Regions from separate parts of the Nesterenkonia halobia genome, predicted to be linked through region 3. Evidence: predicted binding sites of a transcription regulator. Region 3 holds the regulator's gene; each other region holds the start of a gene.

Region 1 (3,271 bases), on a different contig from region 3:
ATGCGGCGCTCGAAGCCGGAGGTGTCGCCCAGCGTCGCCGACATCAGCAGGAACTGCGCCTGCGGCAGCTCGATCAGCGGCACCTGCCACGCCCAGCCGCGCTGCGGCTCGGCGTAGAAGTGGAACTCGTCCATGATGACCGGCCCCACCTCGGCCTCGGCGCCGTCGCGCAGCGCCTCGTTCGCCAGGATCTCGGCCGTGCAGCAGATGATCGGCGCATGGGCGTTCACCGCCGAGTCTCCGGTGACCATGCCGACGTTCTCGGGGCCGAAGACCTCGACCAGCTCGAAGAACTTCTCCGAGACCAGCGCCTTGATCGGTGCCGTGTAGACGCTGCGCTCGCCGCGGGCCAGGGCGAGGAAGTGCGCGGCCGCGGCCACCAGCGACTTGCCCGAGCCGGTGGGCGTGGCCATGATGACGTGGCCGCCCGAGGCCAGCTCGAGGACGGCGTCCTCCTGGGCGGGATAGAGGGTGATGCCCTGGGCGGCGGTCCACTCCTGGAAGGCGGCGACGAGCTCGTCGGCGCCCGCGGACCCCGCGGCGGGCAGGTGCTGGCTCAGCGACGGTCGGGCGCTCACCAGCCGCGCTCCCGCCACTCGGCCAGGTGGGGACGCTCGGCGCCGATGGTGGTGGGCGCACCGTGGCCGGGGTGGACGATCGTGTCGTCGTCGAAGACGCCGAAGAGCCGCTCGACGACGTCGTCGAGCAGCGAGCCGAAGTCCTCCGCGGACTGGGTCTTCCCGACGCCTCCGGGGAAGAGCGAGTCGCCGGTGAAGACGTGCGTCGGGCCGTCCTCGACGGGGTAGACGAAGGCGACCGATCCGGGGGTGTGGCCGCGCAGGGCGATGACGTCGAGGCCGATGCCGTCGTACTGGACCAGCTGTCCGTGCTCGAGGCGGCGGTCGATCCGCACGTCCTCGGCCTCCTCGATCGCCGCGGCGTCCACCGCTCCGGCGGCGGTCTCGACGTCGGGGTCCGCGGCGATCGCGGGCAGCGCGCGGATGTGGTCCCAATGCCGATGCGTGGTCAGCACCGCCCGCAGCTGCGGGGCGCAGGGCGTGTCCTCGGCGGAGGCGGCGAGCATGCCGCGGACGGCCTCGGCGTCGGCGGCCGCATCGATCAGCACCTGGATCCCGGACTTCTTCGCGGTGAGCAGATACACGTTGTTGCTCATCTCGGACACGGCGAGACGGCGGACCGTGATCGCCGGGAGGTCGTGGATCAATGTGCTGTCGGAGGCCATGCGCGACAGTCTATGGTCTGCTGTCGGTCAGATGCCACGACGCCGACCGGCCTCGGCGGCCTCGGCGGCCTGGGCGGCCTCGGCGGTCTCGGTCGTCTCGGTCGCCTCCGGGCCCGCGCCGATCCGGCGCAGCGCCTCGCGCAGTCCGGCGACGTCGTCGACGATCCGCGCGGCGCCGGCCTCCTCCAGCTCGCCGTCGGGAGCGCTGCCCCAGCGCACGCCGAGGCAGGGCAGGTCGTTGCCGCGGGCGCCCTCGACGTCGAAGATCCGGTCGCCGACCATCGTCGTCCGCGGCGCTCCCGGGCCCAGTCCCAGGGCCTGCAGGGCCTCGCCGACGATCGCGGCCTTGCCCGGATGCGGGCGGGTCTCGTCCGGGTCCGAGCCGACGACGACGTCGAGCCGCTCGCGCAGCCCCTGCCGGGCGATCAGCCGCTCGGCCAGCGTCTGCGGCTTCGACGTCGCCACCGCCAGGGCGGTGCCGGCGGCGCGCAGCTCGTCGAGCAGCACGTCGAGGCCGGCGAAGACGGCGGCGTCCCCCAGGCCGCGGGCGCTGTAGTCGCGGCGGTAGTGGTCGATGACGGCGGCCAGATTCGTCTCGTCGACGCCGGGGACGGAGAGCAGGCTGGAGGCCAGCGGCGGGCCGACCATCGCGTCCAGGACCGGCTGGTCGGGGACGGCGACGTCGTGGGCCGCCAGCGCGGCGGCGATGCCCGAGGTGATCCCCGGCGCGGAGTCCACCAGCGTGCCGTCGAGGTCGAAGAGCACGGCGGCGGGGGCGGGGGAGAGCGGTCGGATCATGTCTCCATGATCGCATCGGCGCCCGCGGCCGCGTGCCGGGGGAGTGCGGCGCCGCATGCCGTTCGAACACTTGTTCGAGTCGGGTCGGGGGCTTACACTGGGCATCGTGTCTGAGCGAGTTGCCGAGAACGAGGCCGCAGTGATCGAGTCCGTCGACGAGCTCCGCGGCCGCGGAGCCCCCGAGCAGGCCGCCGTCGACGGCGCCGGCCGCGCCGAGGCCGACCGCATCGTCGTGCAGGGCGCCCGGGAGCACAACCTCCAGGACGTCGGCATCGAGCTGCCGCGCAACGCCTTCATCGTCTTCACCGGGCTCTCCGGCTCGGGGAAGTCCTCGCTGGCCTTCGACACCATCTTCGCCGAGGGGCAGCGCCGCTACGTCGAATCCCTCTCCGCCTATGCCCGCATGTTCCTGGGGCGGGTGGACAAGCCGGACGTCGACTTCATCGAGGGGCTGTCGCCGGCGGTGTCGATCGACCAGAAGTCGACCTCGCGCAACCCCCGCTCGACCGTCGGCACGGTGACCGAGATCCACGACTATCTCCGTCTGCTCTGGGCCCGCATCGGGGTGCCGCACTGTCCGGTGTGCGGCGAGCGGATCGAGCGCCAGACGCCGCAGCAGATCGTCGACCAGATCCTCGGGCTGCCCGAGCGCACCCGTTTCCAGGTCCTCGCGCCGGTGGTGCGGGCGCGCAAGGGGGAGTTCAAGGATCTCTTCCGCGACCTCGCCGGGCAGGGCTTCGCCCGCGCCGTCGTGGACGGCGAGCTCGTCCAGCTCAACGATCCGCCCACGCTGGAGAAGCAGTACACCCACCGCATCGACGTCGTCGTCGACCGGCTGGTCATCCGCGAAGGCATGGGGCAGCGGCTGACCGACTCCATCGAGACCGCGCTGCGCCTGGCGGAGGGCCGGGTCGTCGTCGACATGGTCGACCTCGCCGAGGACGGCACGCCGGAGAACCCCGACCGGGTGCCCGAGGAGCTCGCCGGGCCCAAGCTCCGGACGTTCTCGGAGAACCTCGCCTGCCCCAACGAGCACCCGCTGCCGATCGACGAGATCGAGCCGCGGTCGTTCTCCTTCAACTCGCCGTTCGGCGCCTGCCAGGCCTGCTCCGGGATCGGGTCGAAGCTGGAGGTCGACGAGGAGCTGGTCATCCCGGACGACACGCTGTCGCCGAACGAGGGGGCCATCGCCCCCTGGAACCGCGGGCGCGCCAGCGGGCAGTACCACCT
Region 2 (3,271 bases), on a different contig from region 3:
TCAGCGTCGTCCGCTCGCCGCCGAAGCGCTCGACGATCCGGTGGTAGACCTCGTGGCGGCGGGCCGACTCGACGTCGATGTCGATGTCCGGCAGCGTCGAGCGCCGACGCGAGAGGAAACGCTCGAAGACCAGGTCATGCTCGATAGGATCCACTGCGCTGATCCGCAGCAGATGGTTGACCAGCGAGGACGCCCCGGAGCCGCGGGCCGAGACCCGCACCCCCATCCGCTCGACCATCGCGACGACCTCGGCGACGGTCAGGAAGTAGCCGGCGAAGCCCAGATCCTCGATGACCGAGAGCTCCTGATCCAGACGCCGGTGCACCGCCTCGGCGGCCGCAGAGCCGCGGCGGGCTCCGCCGTCGGCCAGCTGCGGGAACCGCTCGCCGAGTCCGGCGCGGCAGCGCTGGGCGAGCTCGCGCATCGGATCCGCACTGGCCCCGCCGCGGCCCAGACCGAGGACCGCGTGCTCGGGGATCTTCGGCCGGCCGAAGCTCAGATGCTCCTCGGGGTCGAGCACGCAGCGCGCGGCCAGCGCCCGAGTGTCCTCCAGCAGCCGGGCGGCATCGGTGCGCGCCGTGGCGCTGCTGGTGGTGATCTCGACGGCGATCCGGTGCATCTGCGCCGCCGGCTTCAGCCATCCCTGGCCGGTGGGCTGCAGCGACTCGGTGCTCTGCAGGCTGGAGAGCACGCGGACGGCGTCGAGCACGTCGGCGGTGGTCGCCTCGTCGGGATGGGCGAAGCGGACCATGTTGGTCAGCACGGCGACCACGCCGACATCCTCGGCCAGCCCCAGCATCCGGGCGGCATGGGCGGTGGACAGCGCCTCGCCGGGCGGGGCCAGATGCGAGACGACCTCCACCCGCAGCGCCTGCGGACCCAGCAGCGCCCGCCAGCCGCGCAGCAGCCGGCGTGCCTCGGCGTAGCGGCGCTCCGCGGCGGCGCGGCCGACGTCGGACTCGGGACCGAGCAGCACCACCAGCGCGGGGGAGCCGTCAGCGCTGCTGCCGGCGGCGGGGCGGACGGCGCCGTCGCCGCGCGCCAGCTCTACCAGCCGGCGCAGCCCCAGCCGCGAGGTCGCAGCGGCGGCTGTGCCGGCAGGTGTGCCGGCAGCTGTGTCGAGCTCGGCGCCGTGGGCCGCCGAGACGGCACGACAGAGCGCGGCGTAGCCGATCGCGGATCCACCGGCCAGCAGCACCACGCGTCCGCGGGAGAGGCCCCGCTCGTCGACCACGGCCAGATTGGTCCCCAGGATCGGACCCATCCCGCGGGATCGGCAGGCGGCGACATGCTTGACCGCCCCGTAGAGCCCGTCGCGGTCCACGCAGGCGGCGGCCTCGGCGCCGTCGTCGGCGGCAAGATCCACCAGGTCCTGCGGCCAGCTGGTGCCGTAGTGGGCGCTGAACGCAGTGGCCACGTCCAGATGCACGAAGCTCTCCATCAGCGCAGTTCTCCGCGGCGCAGCACCCCGCCGCGCTCGCCGACGACCGGGAGGGCGCCCCCGCGCCGCCGATCAGGCCGCGGCATCGTGGACTCGCAGCAGACGCCACCGGCCCGAGCCGACGTGCCGGCTCAGATCCAGCGTGCGGGTCTCGGCCCCGGCGGCGGCCTCCAGCCGGACCTGCAGCCGCCAGATCTCATGATCGACGACACCGGCGCCGCGACCGCGCTCGACGCGGGACTCCTCGTCCCACCAGCGTCGGCGTTCGAACCAGCGCACCGGCTCGGCGACGACCACGTGCCGACGGTCCCGCCAGGACAGCCGGCACGGCGCGCCGTCGTCGTCGCACTCGACCTCCAGCGCCTCGGTCAGCGGGCCGGGTGCGGACGCCGGCGGCGTCGCCTCCGGCCGGTCGGCCCTGTCGGCGGCTCGACGGCGGGCGACGGAGAGGTCCCGGGCCGTCTTCGGCGGGACCAGACGGGCGACGCCGGGAAGGGCGGGGGTGGTCGACGTGGTGCTCACAGGCTCTCCTCCCGTGCTCCGGCGCCCGGGCAGGGCGCACAGCGGTGGTGTTCGTCGTCGATGGGAAGAAGACGAGCCGCGACGCGTCGGGGAAGAGGACGCCGTCTCGTGCTCCACCATCGTAGATCGAACATAGTTTCGAATACAACGGCGAGCCTAGAGACCTCCTCTGACACAACCTCGACCGACGGGCCCCAGCGATGGCCCCGCGGCTCGTGCGGGAAAGACGCGGCATTCCCGCACGAGCCGCGGGGCCATCCCTGGGGTGAAGCGGCAGGCGCGTGAGTGGAAGCGTTTCCAGATGAACTCTTGCGATCTGTGTCACATTCCGGATAGATTCAGTCCTCAGGCGTCGCCTCGACGCGGCCGCCGATCGCTCGGCGGTGACGCGGACCCCCGGATTACCGGCCGGAGTGGCCGCACGACTGCAGGAGCAGAACGCTATGACGACATCCACTCGCCCCTCGACACGTCGCACACCACGGCTATGGAAACGCTTCCTGAATCGGGGAGCCCCGGCGCTCGGCGCCCTGGGGCTCGCCGGTGCGCTGCTGGCCCCGGCGGCCCCGGGGATCAGCTCTGCGGAGGCCTCGGTGCCCGGCCTCGGCGACGAGCGCGCCGCCGAGCAGTCGGCGCATCACACTGAGCGCGTGCCCGGCCAGGCGCAGTCGGCGGTGTCGGCGACCGACGACGCCGCCGGCGACACCACCGCCTTCCTGTTCCAGTGGACCTGGGACTCGGTGGCCCGCGCCTGCGAACAGACCCTCGGGCCCGCCGGCTACGGCGCCGTCCAGACCTCCCCGCCGCAGGAGCACATCACCGGCGACCAGTGGTGGGTGCACTACCAGCCGGTCAGCTACCAGCTCGAATCCCGGCTGGGCACCCGCGCCGACTACGCGGCGATGGTACAGAACTGCCACGACGCCGGCGTCGAGGTGATCGCCGACGTCGTCATCAATCACATGGCCGGTCAGGAGTCGGGCACCGGCTGGACCGGCAGCGCATTCACCCACTACGACTACCCGGGCACGTACTCGCGCGCGGACTTCCACGACCACGGCTGCGAAGTCCAGGACTACACCGACCGGTGGGAGGTCCAGGAATGCGACCTGGTCGGGCTGGCCGATCTGGACACCGGCGCCGACTACGTCCAGTCGCGCCTGGCCGACTATCTGGACGACCTCTCCTCGCTGGGCGTGGACGGCTTCCGCATCGACGCGGCCAAGCACATCGCCGCCGCAGATCTGGAGGGCATTCTCTCGCGCACCGACGGCATCGCCGCCGAGGACATCGTCCAGGAGGTCATCC
Region 3 (3,271 bases):
CCGGGGAGCTTCACTCCGGGCATCGGCTATCAGGAGGCGGACCTCTCCGAGCCGCCGACGCTGCATGTGGCCCCGACGTCGGTCGCCGCGCGGATGCGCGAGGGCCTCTTCGGCGACCGCACGGCGGTGCTGACCTCGGCGACGCTGACCGTCGGCGGCAGCTTCGACCCGGTGGCCGGCGATCTGGGCCTCGGCGGCGAGGACTCGCCGGTCTGGGACGCCGTCGACGTCGGCAGTCCCTTCGACTACCCGACGCAGGGGATGCTGTACGTCGCCGAGCACCTGCCGGCGCCGTCGATGCGGACCGCCGAGCGCCAGCGCGACGAGCTCGCCGGCCTCATCGAGGCCTCCGGCGGGGCGACGCTGGCGCTGTTCTCCTCGCGCCGGGCGGCCGAGGAGGCCGCCGAGGACCTGCGCGAGCGGCTCGACGTGCCGATCCTCTGCCAGGGGGAGGCCACGATGTCGGCGCTGGTGCGTCAGTTCGCCGAGGATGAGGAGACCTGCCTCTTCGGGACGATGAGCCTGTGGCAGGGTGTCGACGTGCCCGGCCGCGCCTGTCGGCTGGTGGCCATCGATCGCATCCCGTTCCCGCGCCCGGACGATCCGCTGATGAGCGCCCGCACCCAGGAGGTCGCCCGCAGCGGCGGCAACGGCTTCATGCGGGTGGCCGCCACGCATGCGGCCACCCGGCTGGCGCAGGGAGCCGGTCGGCTGATCCGCAGCGCCGAGGATCGCGGCGTGCTGGCGATCCTCGACTCCCGGCTGGCCACCGCCCGCTACGGCGGGTTCCTGACCAAGTCCATGCCGGACTTCTGGCCCACCACCGACGGCGCCGTCGTCCGCGGCGCGCTGAGTCGTCTCGCGCAGGCCGCCGAGCGCCGGGACGGCCCTGCCGAGGAGACCGCCGAGACGGCGGAGGTCCCGGCGGGCTGAGACGCCGACGGGCTCCGCTCTGCGCCGCCGGCGTTCGGAACGGAGCCCGTCGTCGAGGGCAACGACCGGACGGTCAGAGGCTGCGCAGCACGGTCACGACCTTGCCCATGATGGTCGCCGCGTCGCCGAGGATGGGCTCATAGGCCCGGTTCTGCGGCAGCAGCCACTGGTGGCCGTCGCGCCGGCGCAGCGTCTTGACCGTGGCCTCGTCGTCCAGCAGGGCCGCGACGATGTCGCCGTTCTCGGCCTCGGACTGGTTCCGCACGACGACCCAGTCGTCCTCGAAGATGCCGGCCTCGATCATCGAATCGCCGCGGACCTGGAGCATGAACAGCTCGCCCTCGCCGGTCAGCTGACGGGGCAGCGGCATGACGTCCTCGACGTGCTGCTCGGCGAGGATCGGCCCGCCGGCGGCGATGTGGCCGACCACCGGGATGTCGGCGGTGCGTCCGTCGGCGTCGGCCCGGTAGGCGTCGAGCTCGACCACCGAGGAGTCCGGGACGCCTCCCGCGGGGGAGACGGGCCGCGCCTCGGCCGCGGCGTCGTCGGAGGCGTCGGCGGTCTCGGCGGAGACCGGCGTGCTCAGCAGCTCGCCGTCGGAGTTCCGCAGCACCTCCATGGCCCGGGGACGTCCGGGGACGCGCGAGAGGTAGCCCATCTGCTGCAGGCGGGCCAGCTGATGGGTGACCGAGGAGAGCGAGGCCAGCCCGCAGGCGTCGCCGATCTCACGCATCGACGGCGGGTAGCCGCGGTCGGCGAGCGAGCCCTGGATGATGTCGACGATGCTGCGCTGCCGCTCGGTCAGCCGCGGCGCGGTCTCCTCCTGGGGTCGCTGCGGGGCGACGTGGTCTTCCGGCATCTCTCCGCCTCTCCGGGGCTGGCCCGTCCTGCTCTCGTGCACTGAGGGTGTCGTGATCCGCCCGGCGTCGTGTCAGAGGTCGCTGGTGGACTCTGCGTCGTCGGACGATCGAACACGGCGTCCGAAGATCACTTCGAATATGGCCTCACACTACGGGATGGCCAGGGGTATCACCAGGATTTTCGAACGCATGTCTGGCCGGGCGTCGAATATGTGTGCTAGAACTAGAACACAGCTTCGAAGACCGGCCGGGCTTGCGCCCGTCGGACACGACGCAGAGGGGAGCACGACTATGGATCACGCGCACACCGTGCTGCGGACGGCCATATCCGCGACCGCACCGGTCGGCGCCGGGGCGACGGCCGCGAGGACCGGTCGCCTGCGGCTGACCCGCCGGGGCCGCCTGCTGCTGATCGGCCTGCCCGTGCTGACCGCCGCGGCCGCGCTGATGCTCGGCGCGGCGCTGATGGCGGGTGGGCTGGTCAACCAGGCCCAGGCGTCGACGGAGGCCCCCGTCGGGGTGGAGGCGCGCGAAGTGGTCGTCGCCCCGGGCGAGACGCTCTGGGACATCGCCTCGGAGATCGACTCCACCGAGGACACCGACGTGCTGATCCTGCGCATCGCCGAGCTCAATGACCTGGACGGCTCCACGCTGCAGCCCGGTCAGCGTCTCGACGTCCCCGTCGGCGGCTGACCCGTGCGGGCCGCGGAATGACCTCCGGCGTCTCGAACGCGCGCCGGCCGGACCTCGCTGAGTAGGATGGTGCGGTGACTTCCGAGGAGACCGCCGCACGAGCACGACGCCTGGACGAGCTGCCCCTGCGCGAGGAGCTGCGCGGACAGCATCCCTACGGTGCGCCGCAGCTGCAGGTGCCGGCCATGCTCAACGTCAACGAGACGACCTACGACATGCCCGCCGACGTGGTCGAGGCCATGACCGCAGCCGTGCGTGCCGCGGCCCTCGGGCTGAACCGCTACCCGGATCGCGAGTTCACCGCGCTCCGGGGCAAGCTCGCCGCCTTCCTGGACCACGGACTGACCGCCGAGCACATCTGGGCGGCCAACGGGTCCAACGAGGTCATGCAGCACATCCTGCAGGCCTTCGCCGGCCCCGGACGCTCGGTGATGGCGTTCCCGCCCACCTACTCGATGTACCCGCTCTACGCCCGCGGCACCAACAGCGAATACCTCGCCGGCACGCGCGACGCGGACTACCGCCAGACGCCCGAGGGCGTCGCCGCGCAGATCCGTGAGCACCGGCCCCACGTGGTGATCCTCTGCTCGCCGAACAACCCCACCGGCACCGCCCTGGGGCTCGACGTGGTCGAGGCCGCCCACGAGGCCGCGCTGGAGTCCGACACCATGGTCGTCGTCGACGAGGCCTACGGCGAGTTCCGCCAGGACGGGACCCCCTCGGCCCTCGAGCTGCTGCCGGGGCGGCCGCGGCTGATCGTCTCGCGGACGATGAGCAAGGCCTTC

The links. The regulator LexA, encoded in region 3, represses DNA repair genes until DNA is damaged. The targets are predictions, from matches to a motif close to TCGAACANNTGTTCGA.
Region 1: a site for LexA is predicted at 2,104-2,119, ahead of uvrA (excinuclease ABC subunit UvrA). Genes of this name have one in related genera too.
Region 2: a site for LexA is predicted at 2,090-2,105, ahead of ABD652_RS06485 (DUF6504 family protein). Genes of this name have one in related genera too.

The regions. Positions count from the first base shown of each region.
Region 1 covers NZ_BAAAYG010000007.1:141,324-144,594, forward strand. The annotation lists gene ABD652_RS09665 (DEAD/DEAH box helicase) at 1-578, opposite strand, end outside; gene ABD652_RS09670 (MBL fold metallo-hydrolase) at 575-1,243, opposite strand; gene ABD652_RS09675 (HAD hydrolase-like protein) at 1,271-2,041, opposite strand; gene uvrA (excinuclease ABC subunit UvrA) at 2,148-3,271, shown strand, end outside.
Region 2 covers NZ_BAAAYG010000004.1:195,550-198,820, forward strand. The annotation lists gene ABD652_RS06480 (DNA polymerase III subunit alpha) at 1-1,441, opposite strand, end outside; gene ABD652_RS06485 (DUF6504 family protein) at 1,514-1,963, opposite strand; partial or broken gene ABD652_RS06490 (alpha-amylase) at 2,407-3,271, shown strand, end outside.
Region 3 covers NZ_BAAAYG010000002.1:387,147-390,417, forward strand. The annotation lists gene ABD652_RS02495 (ATP-dependent DNA helicase) at 1-933, shown strand, start outside; gene lexA (transcriptional repressor LexA) at 1,007-1,792, opposite strand; gene ABD652_RS02505 (LysM peptidoglycan-binding domain-containing protein) at 2,085-2,486, shown strand; gene ABD652_RS02510 (histidinol-phosphate transaminase) at 2,561-3,271, shown strand, end outside.